3 regions of the Glaciihabitans arcticus genome follow, and region 3 is predicted to be linked to each of the others. Evidence: predicted binding sites of a transcription regulator. Region 3 holds the regulator's gene; each other region holds the start of a gene.
What was found. The regulator LexA, encoded in region 3, represses DNA repair genes until DNA is damaged. The targets are predictions, from matches to a motif close to TCGAACANNTGTTCGA.
Positions count from the first base shown of each region.

Region 1 (6,613 bases), 290 kb from region 3:
CCACCAGTATCGCGATGCCGGCCTGCACCCAGGAGAACCACTCGATCACTGGCTGTCTCCTGACTCGGTGGCGTTCACACCGATCACTTCGTCGGTCGGGAAATTGACGAGCGGCTTGACCAGGCCCGTGCCGTCCTTGAGGCTGCCCGGCAGCACGGTGACGAGGCCCACCAGCCGTCCATCGGGTGCGAGAACCGCGACGGGGGCATTGTCGTCGGCGGCAGCCGGGATGCGGATGCGTTTTCCGTGGACGAGATGGATCACCTCCGCATCGGTCGCGGTGAACGTGGGGAACAGCGTTTCGGCGATGGCGGCGGGTGCGATCAGTTGGGACGCAGGTGCGAGGTCGTCGAGCTCCGCGGCATCCTTCACGTCGAATGGTCCGATGCGCGTGCGGCGCAGGGCGGTGAGGTGGCCACCCACCCCGAGCGCACTGCCGAGATCTCGGGCGAGCGCGCGGATGTAGGTGCCACTTGTGCACTCGACGCGCACATCGACGTCGGTGAAGGAGCCGTCGCGCCGTGTTTCGAGAATCTCGAACGCCTTGATCGTGACGGCCCGTGCCTTGAGGTCGACGGTATGCCCCTCGCGCACGAGGGCGTAGGCGCGCTTGCCGTCGACCTTGATCGCGCTCACCGAGCTCGGCACCTGCTCGATGTCGCCGGTCAGCTTCGCGATTCCGGATGCCACGGCGCTCGCCTCGACCCCGGACGCGTCCACCTGCTCGAGCGGCTCGCCCTCGGCATCGTCGGTGGTGGTCGACAGGCCCAGGCGGATGGTGGCGAAGTACTCCTTGTCGAGCCCGACCAGGAACGTCAGAAGTCGCGTGGAGCTGTTGAGGCCGAGGAGCAGCAGGCCGGTCGCCATCGGGTCGAGGGTGCCGGCGTGGCCGACCTTGCGCGTTCCGGCGGCCTTGCGTGTGCGGGAGACCACGCCGTGGCTCGTGATTCCCTGCGGCTTGTCGACGAGGAGGATGCCGCTGCGGCTGCCGGATGTCTCCTCGTTGCCGCTCTCGTCGTTCACCGTTCGAGTTTAGGCTGTCCCCATGCGGATCGGGGTCATCGGGGCGGGTGCCGTGGGCGGGGTTCTGGCCGCGCTCCTCGACCGCGCCGGGCACTCGGTCGCCGTGACCGCTCGCGGCGCGCACCTTGCGGCAATTCAGGACTTGGGCATCACCCTGAGCGGCGCGTGGGGGTCCCACGTGGCGCGGGTGGACGCGACCCCTGAATTGCCAACGGGGGTGGACCTGGTGCTCGTCACGACGAAGGCGCAGGATGCCGCCGCGGCTCTCGGCGCGCACGCTCATCTGGACGGGGTGCCGGTGCTCGTCATCCAGAACGGGCTGGAGGCGATCAGCACCGCGACCCGACTGCTGCCGCACTCCCCCGTCGCCGGCGGGCTCGCGCTGTTCGCGGCATCGTTCCTCTCGCCGGGAGTCGTCTCGGTTACCGCCGCGCAGCCGCTGTATCTCGGCGGCGCGGTCGCACCGTTCGTCGATCTGCTCTCTCCTCTTCTGCCGGTCACTGTCGTGTCCAACTTCGCCGGCGCGCAGTGGACGAAGCTCATCGTCAACCAGCTCAACGCGTTGCCCGCGATCACCGGGCTGAGTGTGCAGGAGACGATCGCACATCCCGGGCTGCGACGGGTGCTCACGGCAAGCATGCGCGAGGCGGTGCGGGTCGGTATCGCGGCCGGCGTGCGATTCGAGTCGCTTCAGGGTCTGACGGATGCCTCGCTCCGCCGTTTCGCGCGGCAGCCCCTCTGGGCGGCGCAGGCCCTGCCGCTCAGGTTCGCGCGGACGTTCGGCGACGTGCCCAACCCCGGGTCAACGCTCCAGAGCCTGCGCCGCGGGCAGCGCACCGAGATCGACTACCTGAACGGTGCGGTGGTGGCGGCCGGTAGTGCGCCGATCAACGCTGCGCTGGTGGCGCTGGTGCATTCCGTCGAGAAGTCGGGGGTGTTTCTCGCGCCCGCAGAAGTCGTTCAGCAGCTGTCGGCGAAGATGCGGCGTGGGTGGTCGTAGTCGGAGTTGTCGATGAGCGCGGTCGCGTGGGACGACGGCTTCGCCTCCTTCTTGTACAGCTTCTGGCCGTCGGAGTAGCGCGCGCTCACGCCGTTGTCCCCGTCCCGTTCGATGAGCCGCTCCATTGCGACCTCGGCAGGGACCTCGAGCCAGATCGAGTAGTTCCAGATGCCGCGCAGCTCCGGGCGGTTGAGGAAGATGCCGTCGACGAGCAGGATCGCGTCGGCCGGTGCAGTGATCCACTTCGGCTCGACCTGGTTGTTGCTGCGGTGGTCGAATGCAGCGGTGACGAACGCCGCGCTGCCGCCCATCCTGAAGGGCTCGATGAGCACGCGGCGGAAGGTCGCGTAGTCGTAGGAGTCGCGGTAGAAGCCCTCGGCCGAGTCGCGGCCGCGAGCGTGCCGCTTATCCCTCGGCCGGTGGAACCCGTCGATCGAGGCCTGCACCACCGCGTGACCCTTCGACTCGAGTGCGTGGGCGAGATCCGCGGCGAAAAGGGTCTTGCCCGCTGCATCCACACCGTCGATCGCAACGATCACGCGACCCTTGCCATAGTTGTGCAGGATGTCGTCGACCAGTGCTGCGAGAACGTCCTTCTTCTGCGGGGTCCACCTCATGCTGCTCAGTCTAGGTCGCGCGTTTCGGCAGACGCTGGGGCGTTTACTGTGGAATCGTGAACATTCCCGCGGCCGTCATCGACTGGTTCGCCGCCAACGGTCGCGACCTGCCGTGGCGCAGGCCGGGATATCCCGCGTGGGGCACCCTCGTCAGCGAGTTCATGCTGCAGCAGACGCCCGTGGTGCGGGTGATCCCGAGGCTCGCCGAGTGGCTCGAGCGCTGGCCGACGCCCGCTTCACTGGCGGCCGAGCCCTCGGGCGAAGCGGTGCGCGCGTGGGATCGCCTCGGCTACCCGCGTCGCGCCCTCAACCTGCACGCCGCCGCGGTCGCAATCACCGACCGGCACGGCGGGGTGGTCCCCTCGGACGTCCCCTCCCTCCTGGCCCTGCCGGGCGTCGGCGACTACACGGCTCGCGCCGTCTCCGTCTTCGCGTTCGGCGAGCGGCACCCCGTCGTCGACGTCAACACCCGGCGCGTCATCGCGCGCGCGATCACCGGCAACGGTGAGCCGGGGCCGGCACACAAGCGCGACCTCGCCGACATGGAGGCCATCCTCCCTGAAAGCGATCGGGATGCCCAGCTCGCCAACATCGCCTTTATGGAGCTTGGCGCGCTCGTCTGCACGGCCCGGTCACCACGCTGCGACGTGTGCCCGATCGTCGAGGCCTGCGCCTGGCGCAACGCGGGGTACCCGGAGTTTGCGGGAAAACGAGCGCCCACGCAGAAGAAGTTCGCGGGCAGCGACCGGCAGGTGCGCGGGCTCATCATGGCGGAGTTGCGCGCCTCGGAGGTTCCCGTCACGCTCGCCGAGATCGACGGTGTCTGGCCGGATGACGTGCAGCGCGCCCGCGCCCTCGCCGGACTGCTCGCCGACGGGCTCGTCGTGAGCGTGCCGGGCGGCTTCGAACTGCCGAGCTGACTCGAACGCCTCTGTAGAGCGTGCCGGGCTAGGCTCAACTCGTGCCGACACCCTCGCTCCGTCTCGCCCGAGCCGCGACCGGCGAGCTGGCAGCGGCTCTCGCCGCAATCCCGATCGAGCTGGGCCTGCCGCGCGACTTCCCGGCCGAAGTGCTCGCTGCGGTGCCGAGCCCGGCTCTCCCCGAGCTCGACCTGACCCACCTCGAGTTCGTGACGGTCGACCCCCAAGGAGCGACCGATCTCGACCAGGCATTCCTGCTCGAGCGCGCGGGTGACGGCTATCGGGTGTACTACGCGATAGCCAACCTCGCGGCCTTCGTCCAGCCGGGCGGGCCGATCGACGTGGAGGCGCGACGGCGCGGCCAGACGATTTATGCGCCGGACGGCCGCATCCCGCTGCACCCGCCGGAAATCAGTGAGGACGCGGCGTCGCTCCTCGCGGGCGTCGACCGCGGTGCCTACGTGTGGGACTTCGAGCTCGATACTGCTGCATCGGTCACCTCCTTTTCGGTCAGGTTAGCCACCATCCGATCGCGGATGCAGCTGACCTACGAAACTGTGGACATTCCACTGCTGGGCGAGATTGGGGAGAAGAGGATCGCTCTCGAACGGGCACGGGGTGGCGCGAGCCTCACTCTTCCGGAGACCGAGATCGTCGAGAGCAACGGCACCTACACGCTCGTGCGCAGGCGGCCGCTGCGCGCCGAGGCCTGGAACGCGCAGCTCTCGCTTTTGACCGGCATGGCCGCGGCGGAGCTTATGCTCGGGGCGGGCGTCGGGATTCTACGCACCATGCCGCCTGCGCCTGCGGAGGCCGTGGACGAATTCCGGCTGCGGGCGCGGGCGCTGGGACATCCCTGGCGCGAAGACATGCCGTACGGCGACTTTCTGCGGTCACTCGACCTCAATGACCCCGCCCAGCTGGCGATCATGCATGCTGCCGCGTCGCTATTCCGCGGAGCCGGGTACACGGTGTTCGACGGCTCTGCTCCGGGTGTCACCACCCAGGCCGCCGTCGCCGCGCCCTACGCGCACGCGACAGCGCCACTGCGGCGACTCGTCGATCGGTTTGTGCTCGCGGCGTGCGAGGCGATCTCTGCGGGACGCCCCGTGCCCGAATGGGTACGCGGAGCGCTGCCGTCGCTGCCGAGCCTGATGTCGGCTTCGGGCGCGCTGGCCGGACAGGTCGACCGGCTCGCGATCGATACCGTGGAGGCCGCGCTGCTCGCTCCCTCTATCGGCGCGATTTTCGACGCGACCGTGATCTCGGCACGGGCCACATCAGGCACGATCCAGTTGCTATCCCCGGCCGTTTCCGCCTCGTGCGATGGCGCGCTCGTCGCCGGGTCGCGCATCAGTGCCCGGCTCGACATCGCGGATGTCGCCACCGCCACGGTCCGCTTCACCGCGATTCAGGATGCCGCGGCGCCCGGATCACCCTGACTCGCCTTCCGCGGCTCCTCCTCCACCTCACGGTCGGCACGGAACCTCTCCACAGATGTCGAGAAGTCCATTCGAAGCTATGTTCGCGCGGCAAGAATTGTTGTATGACATCGACACCGGTTCTCGAGCCCCTCAGGGCAGCACTCGCCGCCCTCGAGGGTGCGCCGGCCCTGACGTTGCGCGATCTGTCGGATGATGACTTCGCCGAAGCTACCCGCTTGACCTCGGCCCTACTTCGGGCGGCGCAGGCGCGGTCAGCAGCGGTCGCCGGGGAGGTCGCGTATCGCTCTCGCCCGGAGCTGGGATCGGTGGGGCTCGCGCATCGGTTGGGGCATAGGACGCCGGAAGCAATGATCCGCGCCGTGACCGGTTCGACGACCAAGGAGGCCTTCACTGCCGTGCGCGTAGGGCGGCTGGTGGCGACCGACCCGGAGCGACCCTGGCTGGATCCGGTCGGTGCGGCAGTCGCCGACGGCACGCTCACTGTCTCTGGTGCGGATGCCATCTCGACCGGTTTGGGTGGTCTGGGTGGGGCGGTAGATGAAGCGTCCCTCGCGGGCGCTGCGGCCACACTCGCTACCGCCGGCGCGGACCTGGATGCGGACACCCTGCAGCGACTTGCCCGCCAAGCGCGGGACGACATCGACGAGGCCGGGATCGGAGATCGGGAAGCCGCCCGGTTCGCCCGCCGCTCCCTCACCGTCAACCGGCAGTCCGACGGCATGGTCAAACTCATCTGGCTCCTCGACCCGGAATCCGCCGCTACCGTCCTCGAGGTCTACGACCGGGCGACGTCGCCGCGGCGGGGAGGTCCGAGGTTCGTTTCCGGCCCGAACAAGGACCACGCCGACCGGATCACGGCCGACCCTCGCTCCACGGCTCAGATCGCCTCCGACACCTTTGTGCACCTGATCGACGCGGGCAGCACCGTCGATGACAGCCAGCTCCTCGGCTCCGGAGGTCCCGTGATCCGCATCCTCACGCCCTCAAGCATCAACGGCAGCAACGAGGAAGACAGTCACGGTTTCATTGAGGGACAGCCCGACCCGATCGGCTCGGACACTCTGGAACGCCTGGCCTGCACTGGCGCCACCACACGAGTCACCATCACCGACACCGGGCCGCTGGATGTTGGACGAGAGCAGCGCCTCTTCACCCGCAAACAACGCATCGCCCTCGCCGCCCGCGACGGCGGCTGCATGTGGCCCGGCTGCGACAGACCGGCATCCTGGACCGAAGCCCACCACATCGACCACTGGAAAGACGACCACGGATCCACCGACATCAACGACGGCATCCTGCTCTGCACGTTCGACCACCTCACCCTGCACAACAACAAATGGAAGATCATCCGCCACGGAACCACCTATGGGCTCATCCCACCACCCGACATCGACCCCCACCAAACTGCCATCCAACTCCACAGCAAAAGCCGCGCCTGGACCGAAGCCCAACGGACGGTCGCATGAGCAACTGGGGAGAGAGCTCTGCCCGTGCTTGGGAGAGCAGCGGCGCATGCGGTCGGACCTAGTGGCTGTGGCGAGCTTCCGGGTGGGTGGCCACGAGGATCGAAATGGGCCGACCATCGGGGTCGGCAGGCCGGTCCGCGAA
Region 1 is NZ_SISG01000001.1:562,748-569,360, reverse strand. It holds gene EYE40_RS02595 (hypothetical protein) at 1-49, opposite strand, end outside; gene truB (tRNA pseudouridine(55) synthase TruB) at 46-1,023, opposite strand; gene EYE40_RS02585 (ketopantoate reductase family protein) at 1,046-2,023, shown strand; gene EYE40_RS02580 (nucleoside/nucleotide kinase family protein) at 1,984-2,640, opposite strand; gene EYE40_RS02575 (HhH-GPD family protein) at 2,694-3,560, shown strand; gene EYE40_RS02570 (RNB domain-containing ribonuclease) at 3,602-5,002, shown strand; gene EYE40_RS02565 (HNH endonuclease signature motif containing protein) at 5,107-6,471, shown strand; gene EYE40_RS02560 (ArsR/SmtB family transcription factor) at 6,530-6,613, opposite strand, start outside.
Region 1: EYE40_RS02565 (HNH endonuclease signature motif containing protein) is a predicted target of LexA. The motif match lies at 5,074-5,089, and genes of this name have one in related genera.

Region 2 (6,613 bases), 400 kb from region 3:
GGTAGCGGCGGAACCAGCCGACCTGCCGCCGCGCGTAGCGCCTCGTGAGGGCGGCGGTCTGCTCGATGGCGTCTTCTTGGGGTAACTCGCCTCTGAGTTGGGCGAATGCCTGCGCATAGCCGATCGCGCGGGCTGCGGTAACGCCGATGATCTGCTGCTGTAATCGCTCGGCCTCTCCGAGCAGCCCATCGCGCCACATCTGCACGACCCGCTCGTTCAGCCGCGGCACGAGCTCCTCGCGCGGCGCGGCCAGCCCGAACACAACGGTGTCGCGCCAGTACGCGTTCTCGTCGGGCAGCCCCGACCCGAACGGCTCCCCCGTCATCTCGATCACCTCGAGCGCGCGCACCAGCCGCCGCCCGTTACTCGGGCCGATCGCCTCCGCCGCCGCCGGGTCCTTCTGCAGCAGCTGCTGGTAGAGCATCCCCGGCCCGGTCGCGATGAGCTCGTCCTCGAGCCGCGCGCGAATCGCGGCATCCGTTCCCGGAAACTGGAAGTCGTAGATCACACTCGACACATACAGGCCCGAACCGCCCACCAGAATCGGGATGGCGCCACGCTCCTCCACACCCGCGATGGCCGCAAGCGCGTCCACCTGGAACGCGGCGACGCTCGCCTCCTCGCTGGGATCCAGCACATCCAGCATGTGGTGCGGGATGCCACGGCGCTCCCCCTCGGATAACTTCGCTGTGCCGATGTCCATCCCGCGGTAGAGCTGCATCGCGTCGGCGTTGATGATCTCGGCGGATTTGCCGCTTTTCGCTAACGCCTCGGCTAAGTCGAGCGACAGCCCCGACTTGCCGGTGCCGGTTGCGCCGACGATGGTGACGAGCACGGTCAGCGCTGGCCGTCGGTGACGTCGTAGATCGGGATCGTGCTCACGGTCGCGGGCGGTCCGACGCGCAGGCTCGGCAAGCCAAGGCTTACCGTTTTCTTGCCGTCGGCGCTCGGGGCGGGCACGGCGCAGGACTCGGCCTCCGCGCGATCCCAGGCGTCACCGGAGCGCGTGCGGCGGATGGTGAGCTGCTGGCCAGGTGCGGCATCCGCCACCAGATGGAAGCTCGCCGCCTCGGTAATGGTGACGCTCACGATGTCGCCCGGGCGCGGGGTCTCGCTGCCTGCAGGCACGTCGAAGTGGACGAGGCGGGAGTCTTCGGCGCGGCCGGACATGCGGTTGCGCTCGGCGGCCTTGCGGCCCTCGGTCGCGGACACCAGGACCTCGACGGTGCGGCCGACCTGCTTCTGGTTTTCCTCGCGGGAGATGTGGTCCTGCAGGGCGGTGAGGCGCTCGTACCTCTCCTGCACAACCGCCTTGGGGATCTGGTTGTCCATGGTCGCGGCGGGCGTGCCCGGGCGGATGGAGTACTGGAAGGTGAATGCGGAGGCAAACCTCGACTCCTCCACAACGCGCAGGGTCTCCTGGAAGTCCTCCTCGGTCTCGCCCGGGAAGCCGACGATGATGTCGGTGGAGATGGCGGCGTGCGGGATCTGCGCGCGCACCCGGTCAAGGATGCCGAGGAACTTGGTCGAGCGGTAGCTGCGCTTCATCGCCTTGAGGATGGCGTCGGATCCGGACTGCAGCGGCATGTGCAGCTGCGGCATCACGTTCGGCGTCTGTGCCATGGCGTCGATGACGTCGTCGGTGAAGGCGGCGGGGTGCGGGCTGGTGAAGCGAATTCGCTCGAGTCCCTCGATCTGGCCGGCGGCGCGGAGGAGCTTGCTGAACGCCTGACGGTCGCCGAACTCGACGCCGTAGGAGTTGACGTTCTGTCCGAGGAGCGTGACTTCGATGGCACCGTCATCCACCAGCGCTTGGATCTCGGCGAGCACCTCGCCGGGGCGGCGGTCCTTCTCCTTGCCGCGGAGGGCGGGCACGATGCAGAAGGTGCAGGTGTTGTTGCAGCCGACGGAGATGGAGACCCAGCCGCTGTAGGTGGACTCGCGACGCGTGGGCAGGGTGGAGGGGAAGATGTCGAGCGACTCGAGGATCTCGAGCTGAGCCTCACCGTTGTGGCGCGCTCGCTCGAGCAGGGTGGGCAGGGCGCCCATGTTGTGAGTGCCGAAGACGACGTCGACCCAGGGTGCCTTCTCGAGGATGACGTTCTTGTCCTTCTGGGCGAGGCATCCGCCGACCGCGATCTGCATGCCCTCGTGGTGGCGCTTGATGTCGGCGAGCATGCCGAGGGTTCCGTAGAGCTTGTTGTCGGCGTTCTCGCGCACGGCGCAGGTGTTGATGACGACGATGTCAGCCTCTTGCCCGTCTGCCCGGGTATAGCCGGCCGCCTCAAGGGAGCCGCTGAGACGCTCGGAGTCGTGGACGTTCATCTGGCAGCCGAAGGTGCGCACCTCGTAGGTGCGGGGCTTCTCCGTTGCGCCGGGCAGGGCGGGTGCTTCGAGCAGGGTCATGGTGGGTCAAGTTTACGGTGCAGTTGCCCGAGTGGCCTCGCGGCGGGGCGGGTCTAGCTGAAGCGGGGGCCGCGGCCGGAGCCCGGCTCGAAGGCGGCCTTCATCGCTGCGGAGAGGACGGAGCCGCCGTAGCCGCGACGCTGGAGGTAGGCGCTGAGGCGACGCTTGGCGGTTTCGTCGTCGTAGGAGCGGAGCTGGCCGGCGCGCTTCGTGGCGACCTCGATGGCACGCTCCAGCTCATCGTCGACGTCGAAGTCTTCGAGGGACGCGGTTATGGCCTCGTCACCGACCTGGCGGCGGCGGAGCTCGGCCATGATCGCCGACTTGCCGAGGCCCTTGCGGTCCTGCAGCGTGCGGACCAGGTTCTCGGCGAGGGCTGCGTCGTCGAGCAGACCGACTCCTTCGAGGCGAGCGATCTCGGACTCGATGACCTCGGGCTCCATCTCGCGGCGCTCGAGCAGCTTCTGCATCTCCTTCATCGACATGCCCTTGCGGGCGAGTGCGTTGAGGCTGACGTTGCTGGCGCGACGCTCGGTCTTGAGTTCGGCCTTGGTCGGCTGCTCCGGCTCGGCGAAGTCGTCTTCAGGGACATCGCGCGCGACCCTCGTGGGCGCTGCCGGGTTCTGGATGAAGTTGGGCAGCTTGCTCAGGTCGGTGCGGGCCGGGGCTGCAGGTACCGGCTCTTCGGTGAAGACGGGGCCGGACGAGCGGGGCGCAGTGCGCTCGGGCGTAGCCTCGGTGCGGATCCAGGCGCGCTCGCGAGCGCTGGTTGCGACCGGAGGCAGGGGTTCCGGCTCTTCGGCGGTCTCTTCAAACCAACCATCGTTGCCGGAGGAGGATGCCTCCGCCGGGCTGGCCTCGGCCTGCTCTTCTTCGGCACCGGGGGGTGGGCCGAAGAGGTAGCTGACTTTGGCCAGCCCGTCGGAGGTCACGGACTACTCGCCTACTGCGGTCTGGAGAACCGGCAGGTCAGCGGGAGCCTTGGACGCGGGCGCCTTTGCTGCCTTCTTGGCCGCGGCCTCCGCAGCGATCTCTGCTTTGGCGGCGTCGGCGGCGATCTTGGCGTTCTGTTCCTTCGCCTCTGCACCGACACCGAGCTTGCGCATGATCTTCTGCTCGATCTCGAGGGCGATCTCGGGGTTCGCGAGCAGGAAGTTGCGCGAGTTCTCCTTGCCCTGTCCGAGCTGGTCACCGTCGTAGGTGTACCAGGCGCCGGACTTACGCACGATCTCGTGCTCGACACCGAAGTCGATCAGGCTGCCTTCGCGGGAGATTCCGACACCGTAGAGGATGTCGAACTCGGCCTGCTTGAAGGGCGGCGCCATCTTGTTCTTGACGACCTTGACGCGGGTGCGGTTACCGACTGCCTCGGTGCCGTCCTTCAGCGTCTCGATGCGACGGATGTCGAGGCGGACCGACGCATAGAACTTGAGCGCCTTTCCACCCGCGGTGGTCTCGGGGCTTCCGAAGAAGACACCGATCTTCTCGCGCAGCTGGTTGATGAAGATCATCGTGGTGTTGGTCTGGCTGAGGCCACCGGTGAGCTTGCGCAGCGCCTGCGACATGAGGCGCGCCTGGAGACCAACGTGGGTGTCACCCATCTCGCCCTCGATCTCGGCGCGGGGCACGAGTGCTGCGACGGAGTCGATGACGATGAGGTCGATGGATCCCGAACGCACGAGCATGTCGGCGATCTCGAGCGCCTGCTCACCCGTGTCAGGCTGCGAGACGAGGAGCGAGTCGATGTCGACGCCGAGCTTCTGCGCGTACTCGGGGTCGAGGGCGTGCTCCGCGTCGATGAAGGCTGCGATTCCACCATTGCGCTGGGCGTTGGCGATCGCGTGCAGGGTCAGGGTTGTCTTACCCGACGACTCAGGGCCGTAGATCTCGACGATGCGGCCGCGCGGGAGTCCGCCAATGCCGAGCGCGACATCCAGCGCAATGGAGCCTGTCGGGATGACGGCTACGGGCGCTCGTTCGTCGCTGCCGAGGCGCATGACCGAACCTTTGCCGAACTGGCGGTCGATCTGGGCGAGGGCGGTGTCGAGGGCCTTTTCGCGGTCTGCTGCTGATGCCATTTTCGTGCTCCTTGGAAATCGTGGGTTGCTGCCCATAGGCTGTCGCTGATCCGGGAACCGATCGTGCAAGGTTCCCAGCCTCCCGACAAAGGCTGATGTTTCAGTTGCGTCCCACCGTATGCGTGGCCGCCGACATTCCGGTGGACCGACGTGCCCGATGGTGGACAACTCGTCTTCGAGAGACGCTATGAAGGAGCCTAGCCATATTCGAACCAGTGTTCGAACGATAAACAGGTGTGTCGCGACTATTCCTTGGGCTCGCGCTGCCCCACGCCGTAGCGCCGCGACTCGGGAACCTCCGACGCCTCACAGAGGGCGAGCCAGATTTCGCGCGGCGCAACCCCGGCCTTGATCGCCTGCACGGCGGTCATGCCGCCGACGGCACTCAGCACCAGGTCGCTCGTGAGCACGCGTCCGTACAGTTCGCCGAACTCGTCGGAGACCGCCGTCCAGAACTCACTCACGCGCATCGAACAAACCTAACCCTTAACGAGGAATGCCCCCGCCATGAGCGGGGGCATCCTCTGAGAAAATCAGCGGCTGACGAGCTCCGAATCGAACTCGGCCACGAGGTCGTCGGGCAGAGTGTCGGGTATCGACGAGACGGTCTCGAAGACAACGCCTTCGATGACGGCCAGGCGGTCGCCGACCTCGCGCATGATGACGGAGATAGGAGTATCGAGAGCATCTGCCACCGAGGCGAGGATCTCGGAGCTTGCCTCTTTCTGGCCACGCTCCACCTCGCTCAGGTATCCGAGTGCAACGCTCGCGCGCGACGCAACCTGACGCAGGGTGCGGCCTTTCTGCAAACGGAAGTCGCGGAGCACGTCTCCGATTTCCTGACGAACTAGAACCATTGGACCCTCCTCATGACTGTGTGCCCTGTACCGACGACCGAAGGGTAATCGACCGATGGAGCAGTAACACTACAACCACCACCTGCATGAACTCTAACCAGAGGTCACTGTGTGGCGCTTGTGAATCCACGAGATGTAACGCGATCGAAACGACGGCTATTCCCGCCGCTAATCCGAGATAGTCAGCAGTCTCGTGAGCTCTAACAATGATTCGTAGACGACGGCCGATCGGATGGCCTCGCGGTCCCCCTCGAGGGCAAGTTCCAGCACGTGGATCTCGATTCCAATGGCGATTGCGACGAAGACCGTGCCGACCGGCTGCCCGCCCTGCGGGTCGGGGCCGGCGACTCCGGTCGTGGCGATGCCGATGTCGGCCGGCAGACCGTCGACCGTGAGGGCCGAACGTACGCCTGCCGCCATCTGTCGTGCGACATCGGGATGCACCGGCCCATGCACAGCGAGAACACTCACGTCGACCGCGAGCAGGCTGGCCTTGAGCTCGGTGTTGTACGCGACGATTCCGCCCCGAACCACCGCCGAGGCACCGGCAGGTCTGATCAGCTCAGCCACGAGCAGGCCGCCCGTAAGCGACTCCGCCACCGCGACGGTGAGACCGCGCTCGGTGAGCGTGGCGATCAGGTCGGCAGCAAGGTCAGACACGAGAAGAACGGTTCTGCTTGTACGCCTGCACGAGGTAGTCGATGCCGGTGTAGACGGTCAGCACGAAGGCTGCGGCCATAGCGACCCAGTTGAGCCACAGCACCCAGTCGCCCAGGAACACCCAGAGCGGGGTGAGGAACAGGGAGATGGCGACCGACTGCACGATCGTCTTCAGCTTGCCGCCGCGGGAGGCCGGGATGACGCGCTTGCTCAGCACAGCGAACCGGAAGATGGTGATGCCGAGCTCGCGCACGACGATGATGATGGTCACCCACCACCACAGCTCCCCCAGGATCGACAGCCCGATGAGCGCACCGAGGGTCAGCACCTTGTCAGCGATCGGGTCGAGGATGATGCCGACATTCGTGATCAGGTTGCGGCCGCGGGCGAGGATGCCGTCGAGGCTGTCCGTCGCGATCGCGAAGATGAAGAGGCCGGCAGCGAGCCAACGCTCGACCCCCAGCTGCCCGTTGTCGACCAGCAGCAGCCAGATGAAGAGCGGTGCAAGCAGGATGCGGATCACCGTGATGATGTTCGCGATGTTCGCGTTGCTCGCGGGGGTATCGCCCGCGCTGAGCACACGACCCCGCATGGTCCCGTAGCGCGGAACGC
Region 2 is NZ_SISG01000001.1:679,933-686,545, reverse strand. It holds gene miaA (tRNA (adenosine(37)-N6)-dimethylallyltransferase MiaA) at 1-841, opposite strand, end outside; gene miaB (tRNA (N6-isopentenyl adenosine(37)-C2)-methylthiotransferase MiaB) at 838-2,406, opposite strand; gene EYE40_RS03110 (regulatory protein RecX) at 2,460-3,338, opposite strand; gene recA (recombinase RecA) at 3,342-4,484, opposite strand; gene EYE40_RS03100 (DUF3046 domain-containing protein) at 4,730-4,954, opposite strand; gene EYE40_RS03095 (helix-turn-helix domain-containing protein) at 5,018-5,341, opposite strand; gene EYE40_RS03090 (CinA family protein) at 5,510-6,001, opposite strand; gene pgsA (CDP-diacylglycerol--glycerol-3-phosphate 3-phosphatidyltransferase) at 5,994-6,593, opposite strand.
Region 2: recA (recombinase RecA) is a predicted target of LexA. The motif match lies at 4,692-4,707, and genes of this name have one in related genera.

Region 3 (6,613 bases):
CCGAGGTCGAAGTTGTGCGCGCGGGGCTCGAGCCTGCCGTGACCGGTGCGCGTGTGGCATCCGTGTCGATTCTGGATGCCCGCTCCCTGCGCCGGCACGCGGGTCCCCCCGAGGATTTCGTGGAGCGCCTGACCGGCAGCACGTTCCTGTCGGCGGAGCGGCGGGGCAAGTTCCTGTGGCTGCCGCTCGTCGAGGCTGGCACGCCCGTCGGCGCCCCCGAGGCCCTTGTTGTTCACCTCGGCATGAGCGGGCAGGTGCTGCTGCGCGATCGGTTCACGGATGACTCGCTCACCCGCATCCGCATCGAGCTCGAGCACCCGGATCACGGGCCGCTGCGCCTGAACTTCGTCGACCAGCGGATCTTCGGCTCGATGGCGATCGACACCATGCAGCCGACTCTGGATGTCGCGGCGCAGCTGGTTCCGTCGCAGGTCGCGCACATCGCTCGCGATCCCCTCGACCCCTCGTTCGACGACGCGCTCTTCTTCACGCGGTTGCGGAAGCGCAATACCGGGATCAAGCGTGCGCTGCTCGACCAGACTCTCGTCAGCGGAATCGGCAACATCTACGCGGACGAGGCGCTCTGGGCTGCGAAGATCCACTACGACCAGCCGACCGGGGCTCTCACGCTGCCCCGCGCGAAGCTGCTGCTCGCGGAGGTGCGGTCGGTGCTGATCAAGGCGCTGGCGGAAGGTGGCACCAGCTTCGATGCCCAGTACGTGAACGTGAACGGCAACTCGGGGTACTTCTCCCACTCGCTGAACGCCTATGGGCAGCAGGGTAAGCCGTGTCCGCGATGTGGTCGGCCGATCGTGCGCGAGCAGTTCATGAACCGCGGGTCGCACTTCTGCGCGTTCTGCCAGCGGGTCCGCTGAGCGCGAGTCCGCTTGTGCCATCAGGTCCGCTCCCGCGAGTCCGCTTTGTGCCACCGGTTCCGCTTCCCGCGAGTCCGCTTTGCGCCACCGGTTCCGCTGGCTGCACACCTTCGCAACTGTGGCTGCCTGATTCTCACCGCCGCAGCGCGGTCAGTGCGCGATTCTGTTGGCCGCGGCGCCACGCGCGGGTGGGATCGAGGTGTGCGGGTGCTCGGAAGTAGGGGACTCCGTTCAGCATCTTGAGGTGGAAGCCTCCGCTGTGGAGGAGTCGATGGTGCGGTGGGCAGAGCAGGACTCCGTTGTCGACGTCCGTGGGACCGTCGTGGGCTTTCCAGAAGAGTGCGTGGTGGGCGTCTGTCCAGGCGGGTGGCGCGGTGCAGCCCGGGAACGCGCAGCCGCCATCACGGATTGCCAGCGCTGTTTGTTGTGCGGGGGTGAAGTAGCGTTCGGTTTGTCCGAGGTGGAGCACGGCGCCGCTCTCGTCGATGACGGCCTTGCGGGTGCCTCCCGAGCAGACGAGTTCATCGATTGAGCTCGCCGCGATGGGCTCGTCCACGTCGTCCAGCCACGCGACACCCGTTCCGGTCTGCAGGTCGTTCTCGCGCACGGTGACGTGGACCGCGACGCGAGGTCCGGGACGGGTTGCGTCGGATTGGTGGCCGGCGCGCACGAGTCCCATGAAGACGTCGTGGCCGCGTTGGGCGTTTGTGCGGGTCTCGAGGTCGGGGGAGGCGGGGTCGATGTCGGATTCGTCGCGGAACCGGGGTGTGATGCGGGGTGAGGCGTAGGCGCCGAAGATGGCGCGAATCTCGGCGAGGTTGACGCCGGAGGTGTCGAGGGTGACGCGGGCCATGCCGTCGCGTTCGCGCCCGATGCGAAGCGAGCGTTGGGTGTGCAGTCGTTCTTCTCGGGGCAGGGTGCCGTCAGGGTCGAGGGTGTCGCGCCAGATACGAGCCTGGATCGCGACCAGGTCGGCGGATGATGACAGTGCCTGATCGACGAGTGCGGTCTCGGCGGTGGCGAGGTCGTCGACGGAGCAGGAGGGTGCCGCCTGTTCGAGGTTGTGGGTGATCACTCTCGCCACATCGATCCCGATCTCGCCGCAACCCACTGCGGCGGCCACTCGCGGATAGAGGGCAAGGAGCGGGGTGCCGTCGAGGGTGGCGCGTGGGGCGATCATCCGCCCGACCGTGAGCCGCGAAGCGATCGACGACGCCGACGCGCGGGTGAGCTGCTCAACCAGGTGCGAGGCGCGGGCGTGGCCCATGCGGCGGGATAGCCCCTCCGGTCCCAGCTCGATGCGGGAGCGCGCCTCGACCTCCGCCGCGGCCGTGACCCTCAAGGCGTCAGCGAGTCGGCCGAGCTCTTCCGCGTAGCTGACGCGGGTCAGCAGATCGCCATCTCGAAGCACACCGACGGGCTCGGCAGCGAGTGCTGCGAGCTGGTCGAGAAGTGTGCCGGTGTGGGTCATGACGGAACTATGGCAACGGCCACCGACATTGAGTAAAGCATCCCTGACCAGCACAAAAAAATGTGGAAAGCCTCGGTTCAACCCGCATTGTGGAGGACAAGATGGCACACGATGAGACGCCCTACGGCAGGCGTCAGTGACCGTCAGCGCGTGGGGTGGCGACTGGGGCGGGGGATCAGACCCGCGCGTCGGTCGCTAATCCACACACCGAGCCGACAGCGCCGAACCGACCTCAAACAGAGCCGCCGAGAACCTAGAGCGAGCGCAGAACCGCAACAACCTTGCCGAGCACATCGGCGTAGTCGCCGAGGATGGGCGCGAACTGGCTGTTGCGCGGCAGCAGCCAGGTGTGGCCGTCGCGCTGCTGGAACACCTTCACGGTTGCCTCGTTGTCGAGCATGGCCGCGACGATGTCACCGTTCTCCGCGGTCTTCTGCTGGCGTACGACGATCCAGTCACCGTCGCAGATCGCGGCGTCGATCATCGAGTCTCCGACGACCTTGAGCATAAAGAGCTCGCCCTTGCCCACCAGCTGGCGCGGCAGCGGGAAGACCTCATCCACCTGCTGCTCCGCTGTGATCGGGATGCCGGCGGCAATGCGACCTACGAGCGGCACCATGGCGGCGTCGCCAACAGGGGTGCTGTTCTCGAAGTCCTCGGACTGCGAGGGCAGTTCGATGAGGATCTCGAGCGCACGCGGACGGTTGGGGTCGCGTCGCAGGTAGCCGCTCAGCTCCAGCTGGTTGAGCTGGTGGGTCACGCTCGAGAGGGAGGCGAGGCCGACGGCATCACCGATCTCACGCATGCTCGGCGGGTAACCCTGGCTGGACACTGCGCGCTGGATGACCTCGAGGATCGCCATCTGCTTCTCGCTCAGGCTTTTGCGGCGACGCGTGCCGGGGCGCTCGGAAGCCGCTTCGGTGTTGTCGATGTCGGCCATGAGCCCTCCAATGTCAGTGGGTGCTGGTTACGTATGAACCAGACATTCGAAACAATATCTGCCTTCAGGCCGATAAACAAACACCTGTTCGAGTGTGTCGGACCAGAAGTTATCCACATCTTCGAATATCGGCTTGCATTTCGCCGTGATTCGAAGGTATGTTCGGAACAGAGGTTCTAGGGAATCGCCACACAGCCTTCCTTAGCTCCTCGACCACTTCGTATCCGGCACTCCCGGCCGAGTGCCGGATACGAATATTTCGACCCAGATTGATTCGAGCGTCAGACAGCGCCTCACACAGGCAGCCAGCAGCAGGTAAGGGAGAAGCACATGAGCGCAGTAGCCGAGTTCGCACCAACCGCCGTGTCGGCGCGTTCGCACATCAACGCCGCACCCGTGCTCGCACCTGCTGCCCAGCCCCGCTCTGCTGCCCAGCCCCGCCTCCGCATCACGCGCCGCGGTCGTGCCGTGCTGATGACGCTCATCGCCATCCCGATCGTGATCGCCGCCCTGTTTTTCGCCCTCAACGGCGGGGGAGCGATGGCCGGCAACGGTGCAGGCGTCGCGCTCGAGCAGGTCACGATCGAACCCGGCCAGACCCTGTGGGGCCTCGCCGAGCAGTACGCGCCGCACAGCGACCCTCGCGACTTCGTCGCCGACGTCGTGAACCTCAACGGCATCGTCGACGTGCTCGAGGCCGGCCAGGTCGTCGACATCCCAGCGCAGTACACGAACTAGCGCAGTACACGAACGGGATCAGCACGCGAACGAGCGCAGTGCACCCGCTAACCCAGCCCATAGGCTGGTCGGGTGGCTGACTTCTCCCAACTTCCCATTCGTGATGACCTGCGTGGACTGACGCCTTACGGCGCGCCGCAGAACACCGTGCGCGTCGCGCTCAACGTCAACGAGAACACGCACCCGATCCCCGAAGACGTCGCCCGCGACATCGTGGAATCGATCGCAGGCGCCATCCTCACCGTCAACCGCTACCCCGACCGCGAGTTCACCGAACTGCGGGAGAGCCTCGCGCGATACCTCAACGAAGAAACCCCCGACGCACAGCTCGGCGCTGACCACATCTGGGCGGCCAACGGATCCAACGAGGTGCTGCAGCAGATCCTGCAGGCCTTCGGCGGTCCCGGACGTACCGTGCTCGGCTTCCCGCCCACCTACTCAATGCACTCGATCATCTCCGCGGGCACAGGAACCCAGTGGATCGCCGGGGAGCGCGACGAGCAGTACACGCTCACCCCCGAGACGGTGACCCGTTGGATCGAGCAGACCGACCCCGATCTCGTGTTTCTCTGCTCTCCGAACAACCCCACCGGAACACCGCTCAGCCTCGAGACCATCGAGGCCGCCTATGCGGCCTCCCGAGGCATTGTTGTCGTCGACGAGGCCTACGCCGAATTCGCCCCCAGCGAGCTGCCCACAGCCGTGAGCCTGCTCGAGGGGCGCGAGCGCCTCATCGTGAGCCGCACCATGAGCAAGGCCTTCGCTTTCGCGGGAGCCCGCGTCGGCTACCTCGCCGCAGACCCGGCCGTCTCCGATGCGCTGCGACTCGTGCGCCTGCCGTACCACTTGTCCGCACTCACCCAGGCGGCCGCCGTCGCAGCCCTGCGGCACGCGCCCGAGATGCTCGCCATGGTCGGCGACATCCGTGAGCAGCGTGACCGCCTCATCGTCGAACTCGAGAAGCTAGGCTACGCGCCGCTGCCCAGCTGGTCCAACTTCGTGCTGTTCGGCGGGGTTGACGACCCGAACGCCGTGTTCGAGGCCCTGCTCGAGCAGGACATCCTGATTCGGGATGTCGGCATCCCGAACCACCTGCGCGTCACCGCCGGGACCGCGGCCGAGACGACGGTGTTCCTCGAGGCTCTTGCGCGACTCTGAGCAGCTCGCCCGGCCCGCCTAAGATTGGGGCATGAGCACCGAGCCCCGCGTCGCCCGAATCCAGCGTGAGACGAGCGAGTCCAGCATCGAGCTGTCGATCAACCTCGACGGCACCGGAACGTCCGACATCGAGACGTCGGTGCCCTTCTACAACCACCTTCTGACCGCGTTCGCCAAGCACTCGCTCGTTGATCTGACCGTGCGCGCGACAGGTGACACCGACATCGACGTGCACCACACGGTAGAAGACATCGGCATCGCGCTCGGCACGGCAATCCGCCAGGCCCTCGGCGACAAGTCCGGCATCGCTCGTTTCGGCGACGCGCTCGTTCCCCTCGACGAGGCCCTGGTGCAGGCGGTGGTGGATGTCTCGGGGCGCCCCTTCCTCGTCCACACGGGTGAGCCGGCCGGGTTCGAGTTCCACCTCATCGGTGGACACTTCACCGGTTCCATGGTGCGCCACGTCTTCGAGGCGATCGCGTTCAACGCGGGCCTGACCGTACACGTCACCGTGCTCGGCGGGCGCGACCCGCACCACATCGCCGAAGCTGAGTTCAAGGCATTCGCGCGCGCCTTCCGCCAGGCCGTGCAGCTCGATGCCCGCGTCAGCGGCATCCCGTCGACAAAGGGAAAGCTGTGACGGTGGCCTCACCCACCGTTGTTGTGCTCGACTACGGCTCCGGCAACGTGCACTCGGCCGCCAAGGCGCTCGAGCTGGCCGGCGCCCGCGTCGAGCTGACCGCCGATCGCGATCGCGTGGACGCCGCCGACGGCCTGCTCGTGCCCGGTGTCGGTGCGTTCTCGGCGGTAATGGACGCGCTCGCGACAGTGCGCGGTGGTGCGCTCATCGAGCGACGCCTCACCGGATCCCGCCCGGTTCTCGGAATCTGCGTCGGCATGCAGGTGCTGTTCGAGCACGGTGTCGAGCGCGGCAACGACACACCGGGCCTCGGCGAATGGCCCGGCAGTGTGACCGAGCTCGAAGCGCCGGTGCTGCCGCACATGGGTTGGAACACCGTTGAGACCCCCAAGGACACCCGCCTCTTCGCCGGCCTCGAAGACGAGCGCTTCTACTTCGTGCACTCGTTCGCCGCGCAGACCTGGGAGCTCGACGTGCAGCCGCCCTTCCCTGCGCCGCTGCTGACCTGGGCCGAACACGGCAGCCGTTTTCTCGCCGCGGTGGAGAACGGCCCGCTGACCGCCACTCAGTTCCACCCCGAGAAATCGGGCGAACCGGGCATCCGGTTGCTCAAGAATTGGCTTGCCACGCTCTAACGGCGCGCAATCGGCGTAGCGTGAGTGCCGGTACTATCGATTGTTTGTCCGCGGAACAACGCGTACCGGTTAGAAGAAAGAACGGCAATGAGCGAGTTCAGCAGAACCCCGGGTCTCACCCTCCTCCCGGCGGTCGACGTCGCTGGCGGCAAGGCC
Region 3 is NZ_SISG01000001.1:276,507-283,119, forward strand. It holds gene mutM (bifunctional DNA-formamidopyrimidine glycosylase/DNA-(apurinic or apyrimidinic site) lyase) at 1-875, shown strand, start outside; gene EYE40_RS01230 (HNH endonuclease signature motif containing protein) at 1,009-2,346, opposite strand; gene lexA (transcriptional repressor LexA) at 2,600-3,286, opposite strand; gene EYE40_RS01240 (hypothetical protein) at 3,617-4,024, shown strand; gene EYE40_RS01245 (histidinol-phosphate transaminase) at 4,097-5,182, shown strand; gene hisB (imidazoleglycerol-phosphate dehydratase HisB) at 5,214-5,822, shown strand; gene hisH (imidazole glycerol phosphate synthase subunit HisH) at 5,825-6,457, shown strand; gene priA (bifunctional 1-(5-phosphoribosyl)-5-((5-phosphoribosylamino)methylideneamino)imidazole-4-carboxamide isomerase/phosphoribosylanthranilate isomerase PriA) at 6,545-6,613, shown strand, end outside.